2 regions of the Bradyrhizobium sp. JR3.5 genome follow, and region 2 is predicted to be linked to the other one. Evidence: riboswitches for the same ligand, from Rfam matches in the RefSeq annotation. Region 2 holds a riboswitch; the other holds the start of a gene.
What was found. Region 2 has a riboswitch for glycine ahead of ACVWW1_RS04935 (D-amino acid dehydrogenase). Riboswitches for the same ligand answer to the same signal wherever they lie in the genome.
Positions count from the first base shown of each region.

Region 1: another riboswitch for glycine. It lies ahead of gcvT (glycine cleavage system aminomethyltransferase GcvT); the one in region 2 lies ahead of ACVWW1_RS04935 (D-amino acid dehydrogenase).

Region 1 covers NZ_JBSRYV010000001.1:828,916-843,847, forward strand. The annotation lists gene recA (recombinase RecA) at 1,665-2,759, shown strand; gene ACVWW1_RS04075 (hypothetical protein) at 2,868-3,389, shown strand; gene ACVWW1_RS04080 (acyl-CoA thioesterase) at 3,690-4,121, opposite strand; gene gcvP (aminomethyl-transferring glycine dehydrogenase) at 4,239-7,112, opposite strand; gene gcvH (glycine cleavage system protein GcvH) at 7,135-7,500, opposite strand; gene gcvT (glycine cleavage system aminomethyltransferase GcvT) at 7,521-8,666, opposite strand; glycine riboswitch at 8,808-8,896, opposite strand; gene alaS (alanine--tRNA ligase) at 9,099-11,786, shown strand; gene ACVWW1_RS04105 (cyclic nucleotide-gated ion channel) at 11,828-13,048, shown strand; gene ACVWW1_RS04110 (DUF3455 domain-containing protein) at 13,051-13,551, opposite strand; gene ACVWW1_RS04115 (NADP-dependent isocitrate dehydrogenase) at 13,589-14,803, opposite strand.
Region 2 covers NZ_JBSRYV010000001.1:999,363-1,014,294, reverse strand. The annotation lists gene ACVWW1_RS05010 (LacI family DNA-binding transcriptional regulator) at 1-464, opposite strand, end outside; gene ACVWW1_RS05005 (dioxygenase family protein) at 583-1,485, shown strand; gene ACVWW1_RS05000 (SDR family NAD(P)-dependent oxidoreductase) at 1,494-2,249, shown strand; gene ACVWW1_RS04995 (3-keto-5-aminohexanoate cleavage protein) at 2,260-3,168, shown strand; partial or broken gene ACVWW1_RS04990 (quinone oxidoreductase family protein) at 3,178-4,201, shown strand; gene ACVWW1_RS04985 (cupin domain-containing protein) at 4,204-4,389, shown strand; gene ACVWW1_RS04980 (alpha/beta hydrolase) at 4,506-5,288, opposite strand; gene ACVWW1_RS04975 (MarR family winged helix-turn-helix transcriptional regulator) at 5,433-5,879, shown strand; tRNA gene ACVWW1_RS04970 (tRNA-Leu) at 6,066-6,152, shown strand; gene ACVWW1_RS04965 (hypothetical protein) at 6,121-7,080, opposite strand; gene ACVWW1_RS04960 (hypothetical protein) at 7,088-7,330, opposite strand; gene ACVWW1_RS04955 (PilZ domain-containing protein) at 7,526-7,813, opposite strand; gene ACVWW1_RS04950 (hypothetical protein) at 8,094-8,408, shown strand; gene ACVWW1_RS04945 (ABC transporter substrate-binding protein) at 8,493-10,112, opposite strand; gene ACVWW1_RS04940 (M20/M25/M40 family metallo-hydrolase) at 10,382-11,512, shown strand; glycine riboswitch at 11,605-11,710, shown strand; glycine riboswitch at 11,714-11,827, shown strand; gene ACVWW1_RS04935 (D-amino acid dehydrogenase) at 11,893-13,200, shown strand; gene ACVWW1_RS04930 (hypothetical protein) at 13,327-13,524, shown strand; gene ACVWW1_RS04925 (ArgE/DapE family deacylase) at 13,521-14,819, shown strand.

The DNA of each region.
Region 1 (14,932 bases), 170 kb from region 2:
ACTAAGGCGGCCCAGACAAAGCTACGCCGCCCGTTTGAAACTCTTACAGGCGGCGTAGCCCTTCCAGTCCGAGAGGGTAGGAACAAAATCCCGGATATTGCACTTTCGAGTGCGATGACCTTTTACTTGCGGAGCCAGAAGTAATTCAGGACCGCCTTGATTGCCGTATCGCTCTTGCTTGCCCAGCGCCTACGAAAATTGACTATCCTGCTTGCGCCGCTTTGCGCATGGAAATGGTATCGACCCCTCACGTCAGCGCTCGTGAAGCCGGCGACCGCAGCCAGTCGCTCAACTGTGAGGCGGTTTCGGCAAGGCGCGCCTTGCGGACAAGGCGGGAGCGCTCGACGCCGGTGGAGTGCCCCCAAGCCTCCTTCAGGAGCCGCTGTGCCTTGATGTTGAGACGCTCTTCAAGTGATTCTGTGTGCAGAACATCCACCGCGCGACTCAGTAGTCCTACCGAGAACAACGGCTAAGCCTCGGTTACCGCTCGGTTAATTCAAAACAGGCCACTTCCAGATTCAGCTTAGGCCACTGGGGGATAAAACAGGGCCAGTCCGCACGCCGGTGCTGTCCTAATTAGGACACTCGCAAAATGAAATTAGGACACGCATGAGTCGGTTGATTGTCGTCAACGGCCGATGCAAACGGCGGCCTATTCTCTCTTCATGATTTGGCACCAAATTGAAACCGCGCCATTCAACCGCGTTTTGGAGTTGGCCGTAATCGACTCGGATGGCCTCCACGCGCTCGTATTCCCCTGTTGCCGAGTTCTCGGCGGATGGGTCAATGCCGATTCAAATCGGCCCGTTGTGGTTCATCCGACCCATTGGAGAGAGTGGAATATCATCGGCTCGGCTCCCTCTTCGACGCGCCACTGATCCCCGTGAGGTTTGCGCAGCAATGCCTGGTGCCACTCGCTGGGCGGTTTCTTTGGGATTGGCGCTGGCATTCGCATTTGCCAAGTGGGGATAGAATCGGGGATTACCCGGGCCGTTGCACTTTTCGCACGTCACTTCAAGTGGTTTCAAGATCGCCATCTCAAGAAGAGGCCGCCAACTGAGGCGGCCCTAAGCAGGCGAAATGAACAGATCAATCAAGGGCCGTTTGATCGGCCTAGCCGCAATCGAGTTGGTCATCGGCGTTATGTGGCTGTTCGGTACGACCAACCCGGCGGTTTTCGCTTGGGTGGCAATCGGTCTACCCGTACTGTTTCTGACGTTTGCTGCGCCTATAGCGTCGTACATCAGGTACCGCCGCTCTTTGACTCAAAACGGGTCGTCCTCAAATCCTGGCTAGGGGCAACTGCGGCCTACCGGAACTCCGTTCGCCCACGGAGAACTCCGGTAACACTTCTCCCCTGTGGAGAAGAACAGTTATCGGACAATAAGAATTGCTATCGGCAGAACATTGGATTGCCGACTCAGTAGTCTTACCGAGAACAGCGGCCAAGCCTCGGTTACCGCTCGGTTAATTCAAAACAGGCCACTTCCAAATTCAACTTAGGCCACTAGGGGATAAAACAGGCCAGCACCCGCACGCCAGAAAGAACATATTGCGAACATAGAACAAACGTGGTACGGGGTTCCTATCAGCAACGCATTCCGCCTGATCGCATCGCCCATCTTTCCCGCTAGCGAATCCCCGCCATAAGGAGCACATCCCAAATGTCCGCTACTGCACTGCGTATCGTCGAAGGATCCTCCATGGACAAGTCCAAGGCCCTCTCAGCCGCGCTCTCCCAGATCGAGCGCCAGTTCGGCAAGGGCTCGGTGATGAAGCTCGGCAAGAACGACCGTTCGATGGATGTCGAGACGGTGTCGTCGGGGTCACTGGGACTCGATATCGCGCTCGGCGTCGGCGGTCTGCCGAAGGGACGTGTCGTCGAGATCTACGGGCCGGAATCCTCGGGCAAGACCACGCTGGCGCTGCACACCGTGGCGGAAGGCCAGAAGAAGGGCGGCATCTGCGCCTTCATCGACGCCGAACACGCGCTCGATCCGGTCTATGCGCGCAAGCTCGGCGTCAACATCGACGAGCTCCTGATCTCGCAGCCGGACACCGGCGAGCAGGCGCTGGAGATTTGCGACACGCTGGTGCGCTCCGGCGCGGTCGACGTGCTGGTGATCGATTCGGTCGCGGCACTGGTGCCGAAGGCCGAGCTCGAGGGCGAGATGGGCGACGCGCTGCCAGGCCTGCAGGCGCGCCTGATGAGCCAGGCGCTGCGCAAGCTCACCGCCTCGATCAACAAGTCCCACACCATGGTGATCTTCATCAACCAGATCCGCATGAAGATCGGCGTGATGTACGGCTCGCCGGAGACCACGACCGGCGGCAACGCGCTGAAATTCTATGCCTCGGTCCGCCTCGACATCCGCCGCATCGGCGCGATCAAGGAGCGCGACGAGGTGGTCGGCAACACCACCCGCGTCAAGGTGGTGAAGAACAAGCTGGCACCGCCCTTCAAGCAGGTCGAGTTCGACATCATGTACGGCGAGGGCGTCTCCAAGATGGGCGAGATCCTCGACCTCGGCGTCAAGGCCGGCATTGTCGAGAAGTCCGGCGCCTGGTTCTCGTATGACAGCCAGCGGCTCGGCCAGGGCCGCGAGAACTCCAAGGCGTTCCTGAAGGCGAATCCCGACATCACCGCCAAGATCGAAGCTGCGATCCGCCAGAACTCCGGCCTGATCGCCGAGCAGATCCTTGCCGGTACGCCCGAGCGCGATGCCGACGGGGAAGAGCCGGCGGCCGCTGAGGAATAAGCTTCAAGGCTGGCACGATTTCGCTACAAGCGGGCGCTGAGGACGTTGAGTTGCCGACGTCTTCGGCGCCCGTTTGGTTTTGTAGCCGGTGTTCAGTGAGTTGAAGCGGTGAAGCGCCTGATCTTGGGTAATCCATCTGGGCTCGACCTGAAACGCGCAGGTCTGGGCGACGCGGTGCTTCCGCTTTCATTTCGCTTCACCTGGGGCGTGCTGCCTTCGCCACAAGAGCTGGCGGCCTATTTCAGCGTGCGAGCGGGCCAGAAGCCGGGGAATCATTGGTCGGATTGGATTTCCCCGTCCGCGAAGCGCGCGACTTGGAAGGACCTCGCGTTCAACGATTATTGCCAGTCGTTCGACATCATCGAATTGTGGTTTGACCCTGCCCCAAACGATCAGCTGCAGTTGATCTGGGTGCTCGATCAGTTTCATGCTCAGCCGGACATGTTAGCGAAGCTGAAATTGCGTCTCGTCGGCTTCAGCCTGCTAACGATGGACCCGGCATGGCGCGGTTGGAACGAGGTCCCGCTGGCTAACATCCGACTGTGGATATCGAGACCGCAAGCATGTGCTGGCAGGCGTATCGGGCGACAACTCCGCAGACGTGTTTCGATATGGTGCACCGCGACCTGAGTGCGTTTCCCTTGCTGAGGCCGGCTCTGCTGGATCTGCTTCGTGAGCTGCCATGGAGCGGATCGGGACTTGGCGCGACCGAGATGCGGTTGCTCGAGCTGATCGCGGCGGGATTCATGAGGACCAACGCGCTATTCTACCTCCGCGGCTTTCGCCAGCGCGGCGTCTTCAACGACATGGAAATCGGCAGGCTGCTCGAGGGGCTTGTGCATGGACCGCAGCCGGCGATCGCCGGGCTCGACGATGGCTTGCGCTCTATCGACCCGGACAATGCGAGAGGTCGCCTGGGCAGGCGGCGTGTTACGCCAGCACCGTTTCCCGGCTCGCAATCAGCGCACGCAGGTCTTCCGTCACGGCGACCGATTGGTGGGTCTTTTGATCTGTGGCGACCCAGATGATCTCGCCGGTCGCGCGCAGGTCGTCGGAGCCCTTGGCGAAGATCGCGAGTGTGAGCACGATCGAGGAACGGCCGATCTTCGCGACCCGCACGCAGACCTCGATGTCCTCGTCGAACCGGATCGGCGCCTTGTACTCGACCACCGATTTCACGGTGTGAAAGTCGATGCCGGTCCGCGCGACCTCGCCGAGATAGTCGTAGCCGAGCGCGCGGAAATATTCTGTTATCGCGGTATCGAAGTAGGTCAGGTAGTGCGCGTTGAACACCACGGCCTGCGCGTCGACTTCGGAATAGCGGACGCGAAACGGGAAATGAAACCAGAATTCCTCGCGCATGTTTCCTCCTGCGGCGGTATTGCTCGCCGTCGTTCGCCCGCGGTCTCGTCGGGCCTTATGATTGCCGGACCGTAGGATGGGTTTCGCTGCGCTCTACCCATCCTGCAACATGGCCCGTTACTCCGCCGCATGCGCGTAATCCTCGGTCGGCGGGCACGAGCACACCAGATTGCGGTCGCCGTAGACATTGTCGACGCGGCCGACTGGGCTCCAGTATTTGTCGGACCGCGACACGCCGGCCGGGAAGCAACCCTCGGCGCGGGCGTAGGCCCGGTTCCAGGCGTCGTCGGCGATGTCGTGGACGGTGTGCGGTGCGTGGCGCAGCGGCGACGCCTCGACCTTCCAGCGGCCCTTCTCGATCTCCGCGATCTCGCCCCGGATCGCGATCATCGCGTCGCAGAAGCGGTCGATCTCGAACTTCGATTCCGATTCCGTCGGTTCGATCATCAGCGTGCCCGCCACCGGGAAGCTCATGGTCGGCGCGTGGAAGCCGTAGTCGATCAGCCGCTTGGCGATGTCGTCGACGGTGACGCCGCTGGTCGTCTTCAGCGCCCGCGGGTCGACGATGCATTCATGCGCGACGCGGCCGCGCTCGTTGCGATACAGCACCGGGAAGTGCGGCTGCAGCCGCGCTGCGATGTAGTTGGCATTGAGGATCGCAATTTCGGTGGCGCGCGTGAGCCCTTCGCCGCCCATCATCAGGATGTAGATATAGGAGATGGTCAGGATCGACGCCGAGCCGAACGGCGCGGCCGACACCGGGCCGATGGCGTGTGCGGTCGCCCCGTCGGTTGCGGGATGGCCGGGCAGATAGGGCGCAAGATGCGCCTTCACGCCGATCGGGCCCATGCCGGGGCCGCCGCCACCATGCGGGATGCAGAAGGTCTTGTGCAGATTGAGATGGCTGACATCGGCACCGTAATCGCCGGGCCGCGACAGCCCGACCTGCGCGTTCATGTTGGCGCCGTCGAGATAGACCTGGCCGCCATGCGCATGCACGATGTCGCAGATCTCGCTGATATGCTCCTCGAACACGCCGTGGGTCGACGGATAGGTGATCATCACAGCGGCGAGATTGGCCGAATGCTTCTCCGCCTTGGCGCGGAGATCGTTGACGTCGACGTCGCCGCGGGCGTCGCAGGCCACCACCACCACGTCCATGCCGACCATCGCGGCCGAGGCCGGATTGGTGCCGTGCGCGGAGGAGGGGATCAGGCACACCTTGCGGTGCGGCTCGCCGCGCGCGAGGTGATAGCCACGGATCGCCAACAGCCCGGCATATTCGCCCTGCGCACCGGAGTTCGGCTGCAGCGAGATAGCGTCATAGCCGGTGATGTCGCACAGCCACTGCTCCAGCCGCTTGAACAGCGCGTGATAACCCTTGGCCTGATCCGCAGGCGCGAACGGATGCAGGTTGCCGAACGCCGGCCAGGTCAGCGGGATCATCTCGGTGGTGGCGTTGAGCTTCATCGTGCAGGAGCCGAGCGGGATCATCGCACGGTCGAGCGCGAGGTCGCGATCGCTGAGCTTGCGCATGTAGCGCAGCAGCTCGGTCTCCGAGCGGTGGGTGTTGAACACCGGGTGGATGAGGAAGGCGCTGGTGCGCCGCAGCTCCTTCGGCAGCGCCTCGCGCGCGGCCGCCTCGATCTCGGCGAAGGTGAGCTTGCCGCCGAACACGCGCCACACCGCTTCGACCGTCTCCGGCGTCGTGGTCTCGTCGAGCGCAATGCCGAGCGTGGTTGCGCCGATGCGCAGATTGATCCGCTCCGCCTGCGCGCGAGAGACAATCTCGATCTGCTTCGCGCCGACCTCGACCGTCACGGTGTCGAAGAATGCCTCGCTGGTCGGCGCAAAGCCGAGCTTGCGCAGGCCGGCGGCGAGCACGGTGGCGCGGCGATGCACGCTGCGCGCGATGTGCGTCAGGCCTTCCGGGCCGTGATACACCGCATACATCGAAGCGATCACGGCGAGCAGCACCTGCGCAGTACAGATGTTGGAGGTCGCCTTCTCTCGGCGGATATGCTGCTCGCGGGTCTGCAGCGCCAGCCGATAGGCCGGTGCACCGCGCGAATCCACCGAGAGGCCAACGATGCGGCCGGGCAGCGAGCGCTTCAGCGTGTCACGCACCGCCATGTAGGCAGCGTGCGGTCCGCCATAACCCATCGGCACGCCGAACCGCTGCGCCGAACCGATTGCAATGTCGGCGCCGAGCTCACCGGGCGAGGTCAGCAAAGCCAGCGACAGCAGGTCCGCGGCCACGATCGCAAGCGCACCCTTGGCGTGCAGCGATGCGATCGCCGGCCGGAGGTCGCGCACCGCGCCTGTCGTGCCGGGATATTGCAGCAGCGCGCCGAGCACGTCGGCCTTGTCGAGCTCGGTCAGGGGATCGCCGACCACCAGCGCCCAGCCGAGTGGCGCGGCGCGCGTGCGCATCACCGCCAGCGTCTGCGGATGCACCTCCTTGTCGACGAAGAACACCTTTGCCTTGACCTGCGAGTGGCGCTCGGCGAGCGCCATCGCTTCGGCGGCCGCGGTCGCCTCGTCGAGCAGCGAGGCGTTGGCGACGTCGAGCCCGGTGAGGTCACAGATCATGGTCTGGAAATTGAACAGGGCTTCGAGCCGCCCCTGGCTGATCTCCGGCTGGTACGGCGTATAGGCGGTGTACCAGGCCGGGTTCTCAAGGATGTTGCGCTGGATCACCGCGGGCAGGATGGTGCCGGAATAGCCCTGGCCGATCAGCGAGGTGAAGGTCCGGTTCTGCGCGGCGAGCTCGCTCATATGCGCGAGCGCCTCGGTCTCGCTCAGCGCCCGGCCCAGATCGAGCGGCGCCTTCTGAAGGATCGATGCCGGCAGCGTCTCATTCATCAGCGCCTGCAGGCTCGCGGCGCCGACCGTTTCCAGCATCGCGTTGATGTCGCGCGGTGACGGTCCGATGTGGCGGCGGACGAAATCGGTGGCGGCTTCGTTGATCGGCTTGAAGGGCGCGTTCATGGCTTGATCCTTAAACTGATCCTCAGGCGGTGTGTGCGGCGTAGGCGGCCTCGTCCATCAGGCCGCCGAGTTCGCCCTTGTCTGCAATCCTGAGCTTGAAGAACCAAGCCTTGCCGCCGGCATCCGAATTGACCAGCGCGGGCTCGGCGGCGAGCGCCTCGTTGACCTCGATCACTTCGCCGGTGATCGGCGCGTAGACGTCGGAGGCGGCCTTGACGGATTCGACGACCGCGGCGGCCTCGGCTTTCTTCAGGCTGCGGCCGACCTTGGGCAGTTCGACGAACACGACGTCGCCGAGTTGCGACTGCGCGTAGTCGGTGATCCCGATCGTGGCGACGTCGCCCTCGATGCGGAGCCATTCGTGGTCGGACGTGTACAGCGTCGTCATGGGGATCGATCCTTTGGCGTTTAGCGTTTGTAGGTATTGGGGACGAAGGGCGTGGCGGCGACCTTGAGCGGCAGCCGTTGGCCGCGCACTTCGGCGAAAACCGTGGTGCCTAGCGCGGAAAGGGATGTCGGCAGATAGCCCATCGCAACCGGCGCATTGAGGCTCGGGCCGAAGCCGCCCGAGGTCACGTTGCCGATTGGCTCGGTCGAGGTCGGATCGGCGAACAGGCCGGCGCCTTCGCGCACCGGCGCGCGGCCGTCGGGCCTCAGGCCGACACGGCGGCGAGCGGCGCCGTCGGCGAACTGTGCGAGAATCTTGTCGGCACCCGGAAAACCGCCGGCTCGGGCGCCGCCGCTGCGGCGGACCTTCTGCACCGACCACTCCAGCGCGCCTTCGACCGGCGTCGTCGTGGTGTCGATGTCATGACCATAGAGGCAGAGCCCGGCCTCGAGCCGCAGGCTGTCGCGCGCGCCGAGCCCGATCGGAAGTACATCGGGATTGTCCAGCAATGCGGTGACCAAGGCTTCCGCCTTGTCTGCGGGCATGGAAATCTCAAAACCGTCCTCGCCGGTATAGCCGGAGCGTGAGACGAAGCAGTCGATATCGCCGACGCGGCGCGGACCGGCGTCCATGAATTTCATCGAACTGACATCTGCACAAAGTTTCGCCAACGCCGATTCGGCCTTCGGCCCCTGCAGCGCGATCAGCGCGCGATCGGCCAGCGACACGATTTCGCAGGCTTCGGAGAGATGCGCGCGCAGATGCGCCTCGTCCTCGGCCTTGCAGGCGGCGTTGACCACCAGGAATAGGTGATCGCCGAAATTCGCGACCATCAGGTCGTCGAGCAGGCCGCCGTCGTCGTTGGTGAATTGCGCGTAGCGCTGCCGTCCCGGCGCGATGCCGACGATGTCCTGCGGCACCAGCTTTTCGAGCGCGAGCGCGGCGTCCGCGACCTTGCCCGACTTCGCCCTCAGCACGAGCTGGCCCATGTGGGACACGTCGAACAGGCCGGCTTCCTTGCGGGTGTGCAGGTGCTCCTTCAGCACGCCGGCGGTGTATTGCACCGGCATGTCGTAGCCGGCGAACGGCACCATCTTGGCTCCGCGCACCAGATGCAGCGCGTGCAGCGGGGTCTGTTTCAGCGGGGAGGTTTCGCGCGCAAGCATCACGGGGCCCTCGCGGTTCCCGCCGGGGACCTATTTCCCCTTGAGAAACCTGCAGAAAGCCCCATCTGTCGCTGTGCCTGAGAGTATTATCCCGTCGGCGGACGCATCGGGGAGAACCCCAGCGCCTCTTTCCAGATGTTAGACGTCACGCGGTCCTTTTGCCTGAGAGTTTCCGGGGCGGTTGCTCCTTCGGCGCCGGCGGTAAGGCCGGTCTCTCCCGACGTGACTAATAACAGGTAGGTAGAAAACACGGCGCCACCAAGACTGTCAACGCGGCTCTCGCTGCTATCCAATGGGCTTTGTGCTGCCGCGGCAAGTCCATGATCCGCCTGCACAGTTTCTGGACACCGCAGCTGGCAATGTCTAAAAGCGTTCGGCCGGAAAATGACGCCTTTTTGCGGCTGGCCGGCCCCTTTTTCCGATTGGATGAACATGAGCAGCGTCAACGACATCAGGTCGACATTTCTGAACTTCTTCAAGGAGAACGGCCACGAGATCGTGGCGTCGTCGCCGCTGGTTCCGCGCAACGACCCGACCCTGATGTTCACCAATGCCGGCATGGTGCAGTTCAAGAACGTCTTCACCGGCGTCGAGAAGCGCGGCTATCATCGTGCCACGACGTCGCAGAAGTGCGTCCGCGCCGGCGGCAAGCATAACGACCTCGACAATGTCGGCTACACCGCGCGCCATCTCACCTTCTTCGAGATGCTCGGCAACTTCTCGTTCGGCGACTACTTCAAGGAGCGCGCGATCGAGCTCGCCTGGAATCTGATCACCAAGGATTTCGGGCTGAAAAAGGACAAGCTGCTCGTCACCGTCTACCACACCGACGACGAGGCGGCCGGCTACTGGAAGAAGATCGCGGGCTTCTCGGACGATCGCATCATCCGCATCGCGACCTCGGACAATTTCTGGGCGATGGGCGATACCGGCCCGTGCGGTCCGTGCTCCGAAATCTTCATCGATCGCGGCGAGCATATCTGGGGCGGACCTCCGGGGAGCCCGGAAGAGGACGGTGATCGTTTCCTCGAATTCTGGAACCTGGTGTTCATGCAATACGAGCAGGTGACGAAGGAGGAGCGCGTGGCGCTGCCGCGTCCCTCGATCGACACCGGCATGGGGCTGGAGCGCATGGCCTGCATCCTGCAGGGCGTCGAGAGCGTGTTCGAGACCGATCTGTTCCGCCACCTGATCGATGCGGCCGCATCGGCCCTCGGCCATGGGCCGAACCCACAGAACGTGGCGTCGTACCGGGTGATCGCTGACCATCTGCGCTCCTCGGCGTTCCTGATTGCCGACGGCGTGCTGCCGTCGAACGAGGGCCGCGGCTATGTGCTGCGCCGGATCATGCGCCGCGCAATGCGCCACGCGCAGCTGCTCGGCGCGAGCGAGCCGCTGATGCATCGCCTGGTCTGGGCGCTGGTCCGCGAGATGGGCCAGGCCTATCCCGACCTGGTGCGCGCGGAGAAGCTGATCGAGGAGACGCTGCAGCTGGAAGAGACTCGCTTCCGCAAGACGCTGGTGCGCGGCCTCTCGATCCTCGATGAGAAAAGCGCCGGCCTCAAGAAGGGCGACATGTTCGACGGCGACACCGCGTTCACGCTGTACGACACCTACGGATTCCCGCTGGACCTGACGCAGGACGCGCTGAAGTCGCGCGGCATCAGCGTCGACCAGGCATCGTTCACCGATGCGATGAACCGCCAGCGCGAGAAGGCGCGCGCCTCCTGGGCAGGCTCTGGCGAGGCGGCTACCGAGACCATCTGGTTCCCGCTGCGCGAGAAGCTCGGCGCAACCGAATTCCTCGGCTATGAGACCGAGAGCGCGGAAGGCGTGGTGACGGCTCTGGTCAAGGACGGCGCCGAGGTCGACGGCCTCAAGGCCGGCGAGAGCGGCGCGATCGTGCTGAACCAGACGCCGTTCTATGCCGAGTCCGGTGGTCAGGTCGGCGATGTCGGCATCCTGACCGGCGAGGGGGTCAAATTCCGCGTCACCGATATGCAGAAGAAGGCCGGCGATCTGTTCGTGCATGTCGGCACGGTGGAGCAGGGCACCCTGAACGTCGGCACCGCGCTGCAGCTCGAGGTCGACCACGCCAGGCGTTCGTCGATCCGCGCCAACCACTCGGCGACGCATCTGCTGCACGAGGCGCTGCGCCAGGTGCTCGGCGATCACATCGCGCAACGCGGCTCGCTGGTCGCGCCCGATCGCCTGCGCTTCGATTTCGTGCATCCGAAGCCGATTACGCCGGAGGAGCTCGCCCGGGTCGAGGACATCGCCAATGATGTCGTGCTCGAGAATGACGAGGTGACGACCCGCGTCATGGGTGTCGACGACGCCCGCGAGGCCGGTGCGCGCGCACTGTTCGGCGAGAAGTATGGCGACGAGGTTCGCGTCGTCTCGATGGGCAAGAGCGCCCGCGAGCACGGCCAGAACGCGCTTGGCTGGTCGGTCGAGCTCTGCGGCGGCACCCATGTTCGCCGCACCGGCGACATCGGCCTGATTTCGGTGACCAGCGAGAGCGCGGTCGCGTCCGGCGTCCGCCGCATCGAGGCGCTGACCGGACATCATGCGCGCAGGCACGCCAACGACACCATGACGCTGGCGAAGACCGCGGCGGCCGAGTTGCGCACCACGATCGAGGATGTGCCGGCGCGCATCGCGGTCCTGATGGAGGAGCGCAAGAAGCTCGAGCGCGACCTGTCGGATGCCCGCAAGAAGCTCGCGATGGGCGGCGGAGCGTCGTCGAATGGTGCCGCCTCCGGCGTGCGCGAGGTCGGCAACGTCAAGCTGCTCGCGCGCGCGGTCGAAGGCGTCGAGACCAAGGACCTGAAGAGCCTCGTCGACGACGGCAAGAAGCAGATCGGCTCCGGCGTGGTCGCGATCGTCGGCGTCACCGAGGACGGCAAGGCCGGCATCGTGGTCGGCGTCACCGCCGACCTGACCTCGCGCTTCAACGCGGTCGAGCTGGTGCGCAAGGGCTCCGAGGTGCTCGGCGGCAAGGGGGGCGGTGGCCGGCCCGACATGGCGCAGGCCGGCGGGCCCGACGGTGCCAAGGCCGACGCCGCGCTGTCGGCGATCGAGCAGGCCATGACTCAACAGGCATCGGCCGGCGCCTGACGGAGAGGCTGATCGTGGCGACGGCTCCAGGCAAGCCCACGATGAGCGATCCCGGACTGCGGGGGCGTCTCTACGAGCTGCTCGAGCAGGACCACCTGCCATATTCAGTCGGCGCGCGATTTGTCCGGCTCGTCGTCGCGATCATCACCGTCGATGTGCTGGCGGCGATCCTGGCGTCGGTGCCGGAGGTCGATGCCCAGTTCTGGTGGCTGTTCACGGCGATCGAGATCACCGCGGTGACCGCCTTCGCGCTGGAATATGCCGCGCGGCTCTGGAGCGTGGTCGGCCGCTCGCTGCGCGACATGACGCCGCTGCAGGCGCGGCTGGAATACGCCTGCTCGGCGCTCGGCGTGATCGACCTGCTCGCCTTCCTGCCGTCGGCCATCGCGCTCGCGATCGGTGACAAGACCGCGCTGGTGCTGTTCGGCATGCTGCCGTTCCTCAAGCTGGTGCGCTATTCGACCGCGATGCGCTCGCTGCTGGCGGCGCTGCATGCCGAGCGGCGCACGCTGTTCGGCTGCGTCGTGATCCTGACCGGCGCGGTGCTGCTGTTCGCCTCGCTGCTCTATGCCATCGAGCACAAGGTGCAGCCGGACAAGTTCGGCACCATGCCGCAGGCGATGTGGTGGGCGATCGTGACGCTCGGGACCGTCGGTTACGGCGACGTCGTCCCGGTGACGGTGCTCGGCCGGATGGTCACGGTGGTTGCGATCGTGGTCGGCTTTGCGATGATCGCGCTGCCGGTCGCGATCGTCTCGACCGCGTTCGCCGACGAGGTCCGGCGCCGCGACTTCGTCGTGACCTGGGGCATGCTGGCGCGAGTGCCGCTGTTCTCACATCTCGGCGCTGCCGAGATCGCCGACATCATGCGCCTGCTGCGGTCGCAGACCATCGAGGCCGGCGAGGTGCTGGTGCGGCGCGGCGATCCGGCGTCGTCGATGTATTTCATCACCGCCGGCGAGGTCGAGATCGACCTGCCGAGCCAACGCGTGCGGCTTGCCGACGGCTCGTTCTTCGGCGAGATCGCGCTGCTCAGGCGGACCAGCCGCTCCGGCACGGTGACGGCGACGCGGAAGACCAAGCTGCTGCTGCTCGATGCGCAGGACTTCCATGCCCTGACCGAGCGGATCCCGGCGCTCGGCGCCCATGTCAGGGAGACGGCGGAGGCGCGGCTTGCCGACCCGCTTGCGGCCGGTGGCGACCTTGCCGCCGGCGAGATCGCCCAGGTACCGCACGAGACCGACGGCGGCATTCGCGATTAGGCTTAGTCTCTCCGCAGAAACACGTAATCCGCCGAATACGCCGCGCTCTTCAGTGCGCCTGATTTGTCGCAGGCGCCGCTGAGTTCGCCGCCCGAGGTGTTGATCCGCTGCACCGTGGCGACGCTGGAGAGCAGGCCGTTGCCGCGGTGGGAGATCACCTCGAGCTTCAGCCAGGGAATGTCCGCTGGCGTTGCGCCGGGCGCGCTGCCGGCGGTGCGGGCGGTCACGGCGCTGCCGTCGACATGCTCCCAGTTCGGTCCGGCATAGTGCCGGCCGACGGTGCGGCCATCGGCGATCAGGGTGGCGACCGGTTCGCGGAACGACCAGGCGAGCTTGCCGTCGATGACCAGCTTGCACTCATAGACCTGCGCGCCCTCGGCGTGGACGGTGAGGACCGCGGTCTCGTCGGGCGCCGCAACGGGGGCGGGCAGCGGATCGGCAGCGAGTGCCGCCGATCCGGTCAGCAGCAAGGATGCGAGCGTCACCCGGCCGGGAAAGGTCATGGTCACGCTCGCTGCTGTGTTCGGCAACAGGCAGCCGTTAGGCCGCCATCGCCTTTCCGAGATTCTCGGCGACCTTGTCGAGGAAGCCGGTGGTGGAGAGCCAGCGCTGGTCGGCGCCGACCAGGAGCGCGAGGTCCTTGGTCATGTAGCCTTCTTCGACGGTCGCGACGCAGACCTTCTCCAGGGTGGTGGCGAACTTCGCCAGTTCCGGGTTGTTGTCGAGCTTGGCGCGGTGGGCCAGGCCACGGGTCCAGGCAAAGATCGACGCGATCGAGTTGGTCGAGGTCTCCTTGCCTTTCTGGTGCTCGCGGTAGTGGCGGGTCACGGTGCCGTGGGCGGCTTCGGCTTCCACCGTCTTGCCGTCCGGGGTGAGCAGCACCGAGGTCATCAGGCCGAGCGAGCCGTAGCCCTGGGCCACGGTGTCGGACTGCACGTCGCCGTCATAGTTCTTGCAGGCCCAGACATAGCCGCCGGACCATTTCAGCGCCGAGGCGACCATGTCGTCGATCAGGCGGTGCTCGTAGGTCAGGCCCTTGGCCTCGAATTCCTTCTTGAACTCGCGGTCGTAGATGTCCTGGAAGATGTCCTTGAAGCGGCCGTCATAGACCTTGAGGATGGTGTTCTTGGTCGAGAGGTAGACCGGGTAGTTGCGCAGCAGGCCGTAGTTCAGCGAGGCGCGGGCGAAATCGATGATGGAGTCGTCGAGATTGTACATCTCCATCGCGACGCCGGCGCCCGGCGCCTTGAACACTTCCCGCTCGATCACGGTGCCGTCCTCGCCGACGAACTTCAGCGACAGCGTGCCCTTGCCGGGGAACTTGATGTCGGTGGCACGGTACTGGTCGCCATAGGCGTGGCGGCCGATGATGATCGGCTTGGTCCAACCGGGAACCAGGCGCGGCACGTTCTTGCAGATGATCGGCTCGCGGAAGATCACGCCGCCGAGGATGTTGCGGATGGTGCCGTTCGGCGACTTCCACATCTGCTTCAGGCCGAACTCCTTCACCCGGGCCTCGTCGGGGGTGATGGTGGCGCATTTGACGCCGACGCCGACCTTCTTGATGGCTTCGGCGGCGTCGATGGTCACCTGGTCATTGGTCTCATCGCGGTATTCCATGCCCAGATCGAAATAGAGCAGTTCGACATCCAGGAACGGGTTGATCAGCTTGTCCTTGATGTACTGCCAGATGATCCGGGTCATCTCGTCGCCATCGAGCTCGACGACGGGGTTGGATACCTTGATTTTTGCCATGACGGGGAGGCCCTCTTGGGAACGGCGCGCTTTTGACGGCGGGGGTGGAATACGCCTGCGCTATAGCACCGCCCGGGGACGGGCGGAAGCGCACCGGTTATGCACTTTCAGCCCATCTTTTCGCCGAGA
Region 2 (14,932 bases):
GCTTCCGATCGATTGACCAGGATCACAGGAACGCCGCGCCGGATACAGAAACCGACGAGTTCGTCATCCTGCGAAACCGTCGCCAGGATCAGACCGTCGACCCGCTGGCTGAGCAGTCTCTCGACAAAGGAGATCTGCTGCGACGATATATTCCCGGCGTCCGCGACGATCGGTGCGTAGCCTTCCGCAGAGAGAACCTCCGTAATGCCGCCAAGGATCGGAGCGAACACCGGATTGGTGATGTCGGGCAGCAGCACACCGACGAGATCGGATCGCCCCAGTCGCAGGTTGGCGGCCAGCCGGTTCGGTTGGTAGCCCAGCGCCGCCGCCTGGGCGGAGATCCTCCTGGCGACGTCGTCCGCGACCAAATGCCGTTTCTTGGGATCGAGGGCCCGCGACACCGTCGAAGGGTGAACGCCAACGGCGTCCGCGATCTGCTTGATTGTCGTGACGGCTCGATTCACCCAGCGATTCCTGCTGCTTAGCTCGTTTGCGAAATGAGCATAGCGGTTCCCTTGACTCATTGCAATCGATTGCAATATCTCATGCAAACGATTCCAATCAACCATTGGGAGCCCGCCGATGTCTCACGGCATTATCGAAAAGCTCGAGGACGTGACGCCGACCGTGTTGCGGGCGCTGGCGTCGACCGACAACGCGCGGCTTCGAACGGTGATGGAAGCCTTCGTCAGGCACCTACATGCCTTCGCCCGCGAGGTGAAACTCAGCGAGGCGGAATACGATCTCGGCATCGATTTCCTGAACCGGATCGGACAGGCCACCCACGACAGCCACAACGAGGGCATCCTCTTCGCGGATGCGACCGGCTTCTCGACGCTGGTCTGCCTGCTGAACAACGGCAACGCCGGCGCGACCGAGACCGCGGCGGCATTGCTGGGCCCGTTCTGGCGGGCCAATTCTCCCCGAACGGAAAACCGGGCATCGATCGTTCGTTCTGCGACGCCCGGCCCCGAACTCTTCGTCGCGTGCGAGGTCGTCGACATCGCGGGCAAGCCCCTCGCCAATGTCGAGGTCGACGTCTGGCAATCCTCGCCTGTCGGCCTCTACGAGAACCAGGACGAAACGCAGGCCGACATGAACCTGCGCGGCAAGTTCACCACCGACGCCTCGGGTCGATTCTCATTCAGGTCGGTCAAGCCCGCCGGCTATCCCGTGCCGACGGATGGCCCGGTCGGCGACATGCTGCGCGCCCAGAACAGGCATCCCTACCGGCCGGCACACATGCACTTCCTGGGCTTCAAGCCCGGCTACAAGACGCTGATCACGCAGGTCTTCGTCGACCACGATGAACACCTGAACAGCGACGTGGTGTTCGGGGTGACGCGCACGCTGGTCGGCGACTATCGCCGGCATGACGACGGCGATCCACCGGCGCCCGGGGTCCGCGCCCCCTGGTACACGCTGAACTATCGCTTCACCATGGAAAACGGTGAAGCGATCCTCCCCAAGCCACCGATCAAGTGAGGCTGACGATGAATCGATCCATGAAGGACAAGGTCGTGCTCGTCGTCGGCGGCGCCGGCAGCATCGGGGCCGTGTCCGCCAAGCGCTTCGCCGAACTCGGTGCCCGCATCGCAATCAGCCACCGCGACGTTCGGGACGAGACCGCCGCTGCGGCAACGGTGGTGCAATCCCTGCCTGGAGACGGCCACGCCGCGTTGATCGCCGACGTCGCGCAGACGGCAACCCTGACGGCACTGCGCGCCGAGATCGAGCGGCGCTTCGGCCGGCTCGACATCCTCGTCAACGCCGCCGGCTTTACCAAGCCGGTGCCTCACGCCGATCTCGACGCGCTGGACGACGACCTGATTGACCGGATGTTCGCGGTCAACTGGCGCGGACAATTTGCGGCGATCCGCACCTTCGCTCCGCTCCTGAAGGCATCCGGTGACGGCCTCGTCGTTTCGATATCATCGATCGCGGGCACCAACGGGATCGGGTCCTCGATTGCCTATTGTGCCGTCAAGGCCGGCATCGACGTCATGACGAAATCGCTCGCCCGCGTGCTGGCCCCCGAGGTGCGGGTGCTCGCGGTCGCACCCGGCGTGGTCGACACCGGCTTCGTTCCGGGGCGCGGCGCGGACTTCAACGCCAAGACCGCGACGACGACACCGCTGAAGCGGATCGCGACCGCGGAGGACATCGCCTCGGCCATTCTCGCCTGTGCAACCCAACTCGGCTTCGCGACCGGAACGACTTTCGTGGTCGACGGCGGCCGCTCGCTCTGAAGGAGCCTCCATGCGATCTCCCCGCGAAAAGGCCATCATCACCTGCGCCGTCACCGGCAACCTGACGACACCCGAGCAGACCCCCCATCTTCCCATCACGCCGGCGCAGATCGCTGACGCCTGTCTCTACGCCGCCGATGCCGGCGCGGCCATCGTCCACATCCACGTTCGAGACCCGCTTACCGGTCGTCCCTCGATGCTGCTCGACCACTATGTCGACGTCGTCGAGCGCATTCGCGCGCGCAACCCCGCGTTGATCCTCAACATCACGACCGGACCGGGCGGACGCTTTGTTCCATCCAAGGACGATCCGAAGGTGGCCGCCGAAGGCACGACCCTGATGGCGCCGGAGAAGCGGGTCGAGCACATCGCCGCGCTGCGACCGGACATCTGCACGCTCGATCTCAACACCATGAACTCCGGAGGCGAGGTCGTGATCAATACGCCGGCGAACGTTCGCCGGATGGCGAAAGTGATCGCGGACGCCGGCGTCAAACCGGAGATCGAACTGTTCGATTCCGGCGATATCGCCTTGATGTGCGATCTCTTGGCCGACGGCTCCCTGCAAGGGCCAGTCCTGTGTTCCTTCGTGATGGGCGTTCGTTACGGCTTTCAGCCTTCCCCGGAAACCGTATTGTACGCGCGCGGCCTGCTACCGTCGGACGCGGAATTCACCGCGGTCGGCATCGGCAAGGCCGCATTCACGACGGTTGCACAATCCTATCTTGCGGGCGGTCACGTACGGATCGGCCTGGAAGATGCGGTCTATCTCACACGCGGCCAGCTCGCGACCTCCAACGCGGAAATGGTCACAAAGGCGCGCCGCATCGTCGAGGATCTCGGAGGCGCCGTCGCGACGATCGAGGACAGCAGGCGGATCGTCGGCCTGCCCTCGCCCACGAAGACAATCAAGGCTTAGGAGCGAGCTATGAATGCCATCACCAGATCGGGGATCGATGTCGTCGTCGAGGCGACCTGCGTGCGGCTCAATGCCAAAGCCGCCGATGCGGCGGCGATCGCGCCGTCCATCGAGAAACATTCGCTCACGCGGCAACCGCACGAAGTCGTGGTTGCGATCGAAGCCGCAGGCGTCAACCCGTCGGACGTCAAGGCCGCCACGGGATTGATGCCGTATGCGGTGTTCCCAAGAACCCCGGGCCGTGATTTTTCCGAGGCGGGTGGTCGAAGGGCCGGACGCATTGATCGGAAAAGCTGTGTTCGGTTCGTCGGGCGACCTCGGAATCCGCCGCGACGGTACGCACGCCAGCCATGTCGTCGTCGAGGCCGCGGCCCTGGTCGAAAAGCCGGACGGAATTTCAATGGATGAGGCTGCAGGGATCGGCGTACCGTTCGTGACAGCCATCGAAGGCTTTCGACGAGCCGGCGCGCCGAGACCCGGCGAACATGTCCTCGTCATGGGCGTCAACGGCAAGGTCGGGCAGGCTGCGGTCCAGCTTGCGACCTGGCAAGGCGCCAGGGTGATCGGCGTGGTGCGCAAGGACGAACCCTACGAAGGCCACGCCAACGCCCCGATCCAGATCATCAATTCCTCGGCGACCGACGTCGCGGAACGTGTGCGCGAACTGACCGACGGCCACGGAGCCGATATCGTCTTCAACACGGTCGGGGATCCCTATTTCGACGATGCGCATCATTCGCTTGCAAAGGCCGGGCGGCAGATCCTGATCGCCACGACCAACCAGACGGTCAAATTCAACATCCTGGAATTCTATCGCGGACGGCACACTTATCTCGGCGTCGACACGCTTGCGTTTTCTACGATCGAAAGCGCAGAGCTGCTGCGCAGCGTGCTACCTGGGTTCGCCGGCGGCTTCCTGCGCCCCTATCCGATCATCCCGTCCTCGATCTACCCGCTTGCTGAGACGAAGGCGGCCTACACCGCCGTGATCGGATCATCGCGCAACCGCGTCGTACTGCGACCGGGAGCCTGATCATGAATGTCGTTCGCTTCGGCGAGGCGTGCGCCTACGCGGCGCCCGGACACCACGACATGGCCATGGTGCGTCTGCAAGGGCGCGAGGCTGGCCCCTCGTCCGACCTCCGGATCGGCGTTTCGGTGATCGCCCCCGGCGGGCGGCACGACGGACAGATTGTCCACGCACACGAAAACAAGGCTTGAGGCCGGCCAACCATCAGGCCGGCCTCATCACTCCCGCTCGGCGTTCATCGCGGTCTTGATGAGCTGAACGGGCATCGCTTGAGCCCGATCGGGAAGCTCGGTCACGGACGGCTGCGTTACTTCTGCTTGTCGCCGACGCCCTTCGCGGCTTGCTCGATGACCTTTGCCACTGCCTCCGGCTTCGAGACATACACGGCGTGACTGCCGGCCTGATCGACGGTCTTGGCACCGGCGCGCTTGGCCATCATCCGCTGCGCGTCGACCGGGATCATCTTGTCGTTGGTCGCCACCAGGTACCAGCTCGGCTTGCTCTTCCAGGCCGGCGCGCTCACCTCGCCATTCAAGGCGGCGACACCCCAGGGCACCTGCGAGTCAGCCATGAATGCCGCGACATCGGGCTTCACATCGGCTGCGAACGCGGCGGCGAACTTCGCGTGATCGAGCGACAGGAAGCCGTCCTTCGGCGGCAGGATCGGCGGCACCGGCGCACCGGGAGGAGGATTGGCGATCAGCTTGCCGACCGATTCACCCTGGTCGGGCGCGAACGCCGTGATGTAGACCAGCCCCGCGACCTTCGGATCGCTGCCCGCTTCGGTGACGACGACGCCACCATAGGAATGGCCGACCAGAATGACATTGCCTTCGGCGGCGGCGATGGCGCGCTTGGTGACGGCGACGTCGTCCGCCAGCGTGGTGGTCGGGTTCTGGACGATGCTGACCTTGTAGCCGTCCTTCTTCAGGATCTTGTAGACGCCTTCCCATCCCGAACCGTCGACGAAACCGCCATGGACGAGGACGATCGATTTGACCGGGGCGGACTGGGCCTGGGCCGCGGGGATCGTCGCGGTGGCGAGGCCCAGCGACGCTGCGGCGGCGAGCAATTTGGTGGCAACAGACATTGAAGTTCTCCTGGATGTTTATTTCGCGATAATCTTTATCGCGATAATCATCGTATAATTGCCCTCGATTTGCTTGTCCAGATATTTTTTATCGTGATAACGATTTTCGTGGTACATTGGCAAACCACATCGAAAGGGCCCCCCATGCCAAATCCGGGACCGATTCCGCTGGATAGCCAGCTTTGCTTCTCGCTTTACGGGACGACCATTGCGATCAACCGTGCCTACAAGCCCCTGCTCGACCGCCTCGGCATCACCTATCCGCAATACCTCGTTCTCAGCGTGCTCTGGGAAAAGGACGGACAGATGATTTCGGCAATCGCCGACCGGCTCGCCCTCGAGCCCAGCACCATCACGCCGCTGGTCAAGCGGCTCGAAAGCGCCGGCTTCGTGGTGCGCCGGCGCAGTGTGGAGGATGAACGGCAGGTCGGAGTTCACCTGACCGACAGCGGCAAGGCGATGCAATCGCGCACCGGCTGTCTGACCGACACCTTGCTGGAGCGGTCCGGCCTGACGGTCGACGAACTCATCTCACTCAACAAGCGCGTCCAGGCGCTTCGCAACGCGTTGACGAATTCAGGAACGGACTAACGGACAAACCGCGCCGTTCACACCTGCGATAGGTTATCCCGGCGTTTGCCCGGCTGACGACGAAGAGCTAGAAGATGCGCCCGCCGGGGTTTTGTCCGGAGCGGAACGAAACCAGATTTGGAAAACCGCCGAGGGATCTTGGGAAGTCTCTCGGTCTAAATTGCGAAAACTCAATAAAATCAAGATGCGGACGTGGCGGAACTGGTAGACGCAAGGGACTTAAAATCCCTCGACGGCAACGTCATGTGGGTTCGAGTCCCACCGCCCGCACCAGCCTGTTGCGCACCGCTCTTACTTCTTGGCCTTCGCCTTTCTTTGCCTTGGCCTTCTTCGTCGTCTTGGCCTTTGTTTTCTTTGCCTTTGCCGGCTTGCTGGCCTTCGCTTTCTTCGCCGATGTCTTGGCTGACGTCTTGGCGGCTTTCTTGGCCGATTTCTTCGTGGCTTTCTTGGGGGTCTTCTTGACGACTGTCCTCGCCGACGCCCCGCTAGCCGCACTTGGCTGTTGCGCCGCGCCGCCACCGCCTCCGCTGCCCGCCGGACGGGGCGGCACCGGCTCCTCCATCCAGAAATCCAGCTCTTGCTCCTTGTCGCCGACCGAAACGATGTCGCCGCTCTTGCTGGCCATCATGGTCGACACCACGCCGCGGACATAGATGTCGTTCTGCTGTGCACGGACCAACAGGGCATCCAGCAGCGGCGATTGACCCGGCATGAACATCAGGAAGAGCGCGCCGTCCTTGGCGTTCTTGATCAGGTCCAGCGCCGGCTTGAACTCCGCCTCGCCGTTGGTCGCGGCGAAGAACACCGAAATGTTGCTGTCGCTGGTCGGGCTGGAATTCGACGCCTTGAGCGCGGGCGGCATGGCGTTGCCCGCGGCGACCAGCTTGCCCCATTGATCGAGATAGCGCTTGGCGATCACCGCATTCTCGATGATCAGCACGTTGTTGAGCTGCGTGCACAGCCCGGTGGTGGTCCAGTTCGTGCTGCCGGTCAGCACGCGGATCGCGTTGCCATGCGCGTCGCTCTCGACCACGAACTTGTTGTGGACGCTGGGCGACGACCCGCCTGCATTCGACAGATCGCGATGCTTGACCGTCAGGCCGGCGCCACTGAGCTCGCCCGCGATGTTGGGCTTGGTCGCACTGCCATTGCCGAGCAGGACGTTGCCGCGGCTGCCGAACGGTTTCAGCGCGCCGACCACTCGTCATTCATCTCGTAGATGGCGGCATGGACCTGGCTGCCGCGGAGATCGGCATCGTGCAGAAAGGCCAGGATCTTGTGCAGGGCGTCGCCTGATTCGGCGGAATGCGGTTGGAGAGCACGGTCGTCTGCTGCGTGATGTTGTTGCGCCGCTCGAGCTGGAATCCGACCCAGTCGTTCGACCAGGTGTCCGGCTGCCAGGCGATCAGGATATCATCGGCGTTCGCATAGGCTTTGACATTGATGGTCATCACAATTTCCCCGAGGCTGGGTGAATCCGCAGGAGCGAAACAATGGACGCCACCCTTGCACGGTGAGAGCGTGCATCCTGGAGCGGCACCGATATCGACCCGTCGGACAATACGCCGGTAACCTTGGGTAGTTTGTGAAATAGACGACAACTGTTCGCGCAAATCGGCGCGGCGTGGTGCGCCGGGCTTCGAGCCCTAATCGAACGCCAGTCCCAGCCGCTTCTGCTTCTTCCATGCGATGCGGCACGGCCACCGCTGGCCGTCGACGGCGAGAGTGAAGCGGTCGGGAAACCACAGCGGAGAATTGACTTCGATGCAGGCGCCCTGAGGCGAGAGATTCCGGACCGTGCAGGCGATCGCTTCATTGCCGAATTCGATCGCTCCCGACTTGAGGACGCGGCGGCGTGCGCCGGCACGGCGCTTCTCGGTCGGCAGTGGCTGTTGCGCGCTGGCCGGTGCGGGCCTGCTATGGTCGTCGGCCATGGGCCCGTCGCGGTAGGTACACAAGTCGGCGGTCAGACTACGATGCAATACTGACGGGAACCTTAAAGCCGCCGCTATCCAAATTGGTATGCCACGCGCCCGCCCACAGCTTGAGCAGGCAGCCGCGGCGTCACGATGCTTGCATCACCGCATCGCGTTTTGCGGGTGTGGCAGGGTTCACATGCAGAGATCGTCACGTGGTGTAACGTCGTCGCATTGGAAATTCCGGCTGCACATTTCGCGGGCCCACATTTCGAGATCAATGAGTTGGAGATAGGCGATGACGATTGCGGATCGCAATCGGATTGCTGATCGCAATCGGATTGTCGGCAATACCGCGCCCGATCATGGCGCTTCCGTCCTCGAGCACGGCGACGACGCAGCCCATTGCAGCAACGGGCTCAACGCACAGAAATTCCTTGATGCGCCCCCCGACGAGCGCGCGATCTACCGGCGCTGGATTCGCAGCGCGATCGTGCTCTACGGATTGTTGGCGTTTGCCGCGGGAGCGATGGTCTGGATGAACGGTGCCGGCGTCGGACAGACAGAGCTCACGAGCCTGTCGAGCACGAGCAACGCGAAATCAGGTCACTAGATTAGCCGCCGTCGCGGAGCGACGGCGCGAAACGAAAATGGCCGGGACAGGTCCCGGCCATTTGTGTTGCGTGCAGCCTGAAGCCTACTCGGATTTGTCGATATTCCAGAAGATCGGCGTTGCCGGACCATCGAGCACACCGGACAGCGACTTCCGCCAGGCGCTTGGACCCTGATACTGACCGAGCGGAATGTAGATGACCTGATCGTAGGCTTCCTTCTGGATATCGGCCGCGATCTTCTTCTGCTCGTCGAGCGACGGCGCGCGAACGAAGGCGTCCTTCAGCTGTTCGATCTTCGGATCGTCGGCCCAGCCGAACCATCCGCCATTCTTGCCCTGGCCGCCGATCGAGAGGTTGGCGATCGGGTTGGAGACGTCGGCACTGACCCAGTTCGTGAAGAACATGTTCCAGCCGCCATCCTTCGGCGCCTTCTGGCTGGCGCGGCGAGTCACCACGGTCTGCCAGTCGGTGGCCTGCAGGTCGACCTTGAAGCCGGCGTCGCGCAGTTGCTGGGCGACAACAACCGGCTGCGCCTTGAGCGTGGTGACGTCGCCCGGCGCCATGATGACGACCGGCGTGCCATCATAGCCCGACTCGGCAAGCGCCTTCTTGGCCGCCGCCATGTCGCCGCCCTTCAACAAGGTCTCGCCGCCGACCTCGGACGCGAACGGTGTGTCGCAGATGAAGAAGGAGACGCAGGTCTTGTAATACTTGGGATTGCCGACCAGCGCGTCGAGCACCTGCTTCTGGTTGATCGCCATCAGCGCCGCCTGGCGAACCTTGATGTTGTCGAATGGCGGATAGAGGAAGTTCATGCGGCCGAGCGTCTGGAAGCCGAACTTGTTCAGCGTCTCGACCTTCAGGTCCTTGTCGCCTTCCAGGATCGACAACGTGTCGAACGACGGGTTCTCCAGGAAATCGATGTCGCCGGACTGCAGCGCGTTCATCGCAGTCTGCGCGTCGGCCATCGTGACCCACTCGACGCGGTCAACCTTCACGACCTTGCCGCCCGCGGTCCAGCTTGCCGGCTCCTTGCGCGGCACGTAGTCCGTGTTCTTGACATAGACCGCCTTCACGCCCGGCTGGAATTCAGCCTGGACGAACTTGAACGGACCCGAGCCGATCTGCTCCGGGATCGGCTTGTCCGGCGGCGTTTCGGCCAGCCGCTTCGGCATCATGAAGGCGACGCGCGACGACGGCTTGCCGATCGAATCCAGCACCAGAGCGTAGGGCTCCTTCAGCTTCAGCGTGATCGTCTTCGCGTCGGTGGCCTCTAAGCTCGCCGTAAAGTCCATCAGCTTCTGGCCCATGCCGTCGACCTTGGCCCAGCGCTTCAGCGAAGCAACGCAGTCTTCCGCGGTCACCGGCGTCCCATCGTGCCACTTGAGACCGTCGCGCAGCGTGAACGTGTAAGTGAGCTTGTCGTCGGACACCTTCCAGTCGGCCATCTGGGGCTGGATCTTGAAGTTGGAGTCGGTTGCGACCAGCGTGTCGTAGACCATGTAGCCATGGTCTCGCGTGATATAGGCGGTGGTCAGGATCGGATCGATGACGCGCAGATCCGAATGCATCACCGCGGTGATGGTCTTGCCCGCGGCCATGGCCTGCGGCGCAAAGGACAATTCCTGCGGCGCGAACGACAGCGCGAGCGCCGTCAACGCAGCCGCTAGCGTGCGGTGCTTCCAACGCGAGATAGGGAACATGCAATTTCTCCTGACGTGTAACTGGTCAAAGCCGGCTTATTCGTTATGCATGCGGTTCGTTATTTAGGCGAACTAACATGCTGTATGGCTTGTGAAATCGAGACTTGCATCAAGCGCAATGCGCGTCAATCGGTTTCCGGCAGGATCGAATGTATACGAACGAATGAACCGCTGGTGCAGCGCATTTGACTTTACAAAGTCGTCTTCCGAGCTTTTCGTACGGCACGCGAACGCGTATCGGCGCGCACAAACAACAAGAGAGAAAAGACATGAACCCCGCCAATCTTCCTTTTGATTCCGAAGCGATGCTGCAGGGGCTGCGCAGCTGGGTGGAATGCGAGAGCCCGACATGGGACGCGGCCGCAGTCGAGCGCATGCTCGACCTCGCCGCGCGCGAGATGGCGGTCATGGGTGCGACGATCGAACGCATCGCGGGACGCCAGGGCTTCGCCGGCTGCGTCCGCGCCCGTTTTCCCCATCCGAAACAAGGCCAGCCGGGCATCCTCATCGCCGGCCATCTGGACACCGTGCACCCGGTCGGCACCATCGAAAAGCTGGCGTGGCGGCGCGAAGGCAACAAGTGCTTCGGGCCCGGTATCTTCGACATGAAAGGCGGCAACTATCTGTCGATCGAGGCGATCCGGCAGTTGGCACGCGCGTCCTTTACGACACCGCTGCCGATCACCGTGCTGTTCACGCCCGATGAAGAGGTCGGCACGCCGTCGACGCGCGACATCATCGAGGCCGAAGCCGCGCGCAACAAATACGTGCTGGTGCCGGAGCCCGGCCGGCCGAACAACGGCGTCGTCACCGGCCGCTACGCGATCGCGCGCTTCAATCTGGAAGCTGTCGGCAAGCCGAGCCATGCCGGCGCGACACTCTCCTCGGGCCGTTCCGCGATCCGCGAAATGGCCCGGCAAATCATTGCGATCGACGGCATGACCACCGAAGACTGCACCTTCTCGGTCGGCATCGTGCATGGCGGCCAATGGGTCAATTGCGTCGCAACGACCTGCACCGGCGAAGCGCTCAGCATGGCCAAGCGCCAGGCCGATCTCGACCGCGGCGTCGAGCGCATGCTGGCGCTGTCGGGCACCGCCAACGACGTCACCTTCAGGGTGACGCGCGGCGTCACCCGCCCGGTATGGGAGCCGGATGCCGGCACCATGGCGCTCTATGAAAAGGCCAAGGGCCTTGCAGCGGCGATGGGCCTCGATCTGCCGCACGGCAGCGCGGGCGGCGGATCGGACGGCAACTTCACCGGTGCGATGGGCATCCCTACCCTCGACGGCCTCGGCGTTCGCGGCGCCGATGCGCATACGCTCAACGAGCACATCGAGATCGAGAGCCTCGCCGAGCGCGGCCGCCTGATGGCGGCGCTGCTGGCGACGCTGGACTGACACCGATTTGCACTGCACAACACGTTGGCAAAGCCGGACCGAAATTTAGCCTTGTCCAATTTTGAGGCTTCGCCTACGGTCCGGCCGTCCAACGCGACGATGCGGGAGAGATCGAAGCCACAACATTCTTGTTGTTGCTTCGGCGCCGACGGAGCAACCGCCCCGGAAACTCTCAGGCAAAAGGACTGTATCGTCAGGACGATCTGGAGAGAGACGGACACGACCGCATCAAGGGCCGTGACGTCCACCGAAGGGGATAGTCTGCCATCGGGCCGAGGCCCGATGCGGATCAAGCTCTCAGGTACCGTGACAGATGGGGCGCCGACGCCGGTTTCACCGGTGGTTCGGCGACTCTAACCCACGGGAGCCTGAAGACCACCATGCCTCACATCGCAATCATTGGCGCCGGCATCACCGGCGTGACGACGGCCTATGCCCTGCTCGAACGCGGCTATCGCGTGACTGTCCTCGACAGGCATCGATACGCCGCGATGGAAACCTCGTTCGCCAATGGCGGACAGCTTTCCGCCAGCAACGCGGAAGTGTGGAACAGCGCCGCGACCATTCTCAAGGGGTTGCGCTGGATGCTTCGAAGCGACGCGCCGCTGCTGATGAATCCGAAGCCGAGCTGGCACAAATATTCCTGGATCGGCGAGTTCGTCGGCCACATCGGCCGCTATCGCACCAACACCATCGAGACGACGCGGCTCGCGATCGAAGCGCGCAAGCATCTGTTCTCGATCGCACAGCGCGAGAACATCGCCTTCGATCTCGAACGCCGCGGCATCCTGCACGTCTATCACGACAAGGCCGGCTTCGAGGCGGGCCTGCGCGTCAACACGCTGCTGCAACAAGGCGGGCTCGACCGCCGCCCGGTGACGGCGGACGAAATCCGCAGCATCGAACCCGCGCTGCAGACGACCTGCTATGGCGGCTTCTTCACGCCGTCGGACGCGACCGGCGATATCCACAAGTTTACGCGCGGGCTCGCCGACGCCTGCATCCGTCGCGGCGCGAGCTTCGTCCATGAAGCCGACGTCGATGCGATCGCGCGCGGCGGCGACGGTTTCCGCATCAGCTGGAACGAAGCCGCTTCGCACGATGCTGGCGTCGCGACGCGACATGAGTTGCAGGCGGACGGCATCGTCATTTGCGCCGGCGTCGCGAGCCGGCACTTCGCAGGCCTGCTCAACGACCGCGTCAACGTCTATCCGGTGAAGGGCTATTCGATCACCGTGCAGCTCGATGCGCCGCAAAGCCGGGACGCTGCGCCAACCGTCAGCCTGCTCGATGAGGCGGCGAAGATCGTCACCAGCCGGCTCGGCGCCGACCGCTTCCGCGTCGCCGGCACGGCCGAGTTCAACGGCTTCAACCGCGACATTCGTGCCGACCGCATCCAGCCGCTGGTGGATTGGGTGCGGCAGCATTTTCCCGGCGTCGACACGTCGAGGGTAGTGCCGTGGGCCGGCCTGCGCCCGATGATGCCGAACATGATGCCGGTGGTGCGCGCCGGACGGTTTCCGGGCGTGTTCTACAACACCGGCCATGGTCATCTCGGCTGGACGCTGTCGGCTGCGACGGCGCAGATGGTGGCAGGCGCGATCGATGACTGGCGCGACCTCGACACGCCCTCGATGGTGCCGTCGCAGGTCGATGCGACTGAGACCGCCCGCGCAGCTTTCCCCTAATTATCTGGCCGACGAGGAAGAATATGAGCGTATTTGCGTGTGGCCAAGTCGGAATTCGCTGAGAAACACCGCATGACAACGACTAGCGTCATACTGGGGAAAAGCGCTTCAGCGCGGGAGGGGACAATGCGCATTGGGGTGGCGGACACGCATGGCATGGCGGTCCGGCGCGGGATTCCGGACGGCAGGTGTGCCGGCGGCAATCTCTTCGGCGGACCGATACGTAACCTCGCCTCCAGCACGCGCACCAACTCGGTGCGCCGCCTTTCCGAAACGGTCAATGCTCAGGCCTCTGCACTGGGCTCCACGAAAGGCGCGACATGACAACCGAGACGTTGACCAGGCCGGATCAGATTGCCGCGGAGCTGTGCGCGGCCGTCGATCGAAACTTCGACGATCAGATCGCGTTCCTGTCGCGCATGGTGCAGTTCCGCAGCTTGCGCGGACAAGAAGCGCCGCAACAACGCTGGTTGGCCGAGCAATTCGCAAAGCGCCGCTACGACGTCGATGCGTTCAGCCTTGCCGACGTCAACCTGATGAGCCATCCGAAGGCTGCGCCAATGGACGGCATCGATCTTGCCGGATCGCAGCAGGTCGTTGCGACGCTCAACAGCAAAGGCAGCGGGCGCAGCCTGATCCTGCAAGGTCATATCGACGTGGTGCCGGAAGGCCCCGCTGACCTCTGGGAGCAACCTCCGTTCGCGGGCGCCGTGCACGACGGCTGGATGTACGGCCGTGGCGCGCAGGACATGAAGGCCGGTGTCTCGGCAATGATCTTCGCGCTCGATGCTTTCAGCGACGCCGGCTATGCCCCGGGCGGGCGCGTCCATCTGCAGACCGTGACCGAGGAAGAGAGCACCGGCAACGGCGCACTGTCGACGTTGATGCGCGGCTATCGCGCCGACGCCTGCCTGATTCCAGAGCCGACCGGACACACGCTCACGCGCGCCCAGGTCGGCGCCGTCTGGTTCCGCCTGCGCGTCCGCGGCACGCCGGTGCATGTCGCCTATTCCGAGGCCGGTACCAGCGCGATCCTGTCGGCGATGCATCTGGTGCGCGCGTTTCAGGATTACACCAAGGCACTCAATGCCCGGGCGCTCGACAACAGCTGGTTCCGCAGCGTCAAGAATCCGATCAAGTTCAACGTCGGGATCATCAAAGGCGGCGATTGGGCCAGTTCGACCGCGGCGTGGTGCGAGCTGGATTGCCGGCTTGGTCTCTTGCCGGGCGAAACACCGCAGCAGGCGATGCGTGGCATCGAGGAATGCCTGACTGAGGCGCACAAGGCCGACGACTTTCTGTCCGACAATCCGGCCGAGCTCGTGTGGAGTGGTTTTCAGGCGGACGCAGCGGTGTGCGAGCCCGGCAGCGAAGCGGAAGCAGCTCTGTCTGCCGCCCATCACTCCGTCTTCCAGGCTCCAATGCAGGAGCGCCTGTCTACCGCCGTCAACGACACCCGCTACTATTGCGTCGACTACGGCATCCCCGCACTTTGCTATGGTCCTTACGGTATCGGCCCGCATGCGTTCAACGAACGGGTCGAGCTCGACAGCCTTCGCAAGACGACGCAGAGCATCGCACTGTTCGTCGCCAATTGGTGCGGCGTGATGCGAGCGTGAATGGACTTGTCGTTTCAGGTCGGTGGCGCATTGCGCCATGTGCAATTCGAAATAGCAGCTTCAGACCAAGGGAGGCTTCCAACGGCCTGAACCGCGCCTTGATATAACATCGC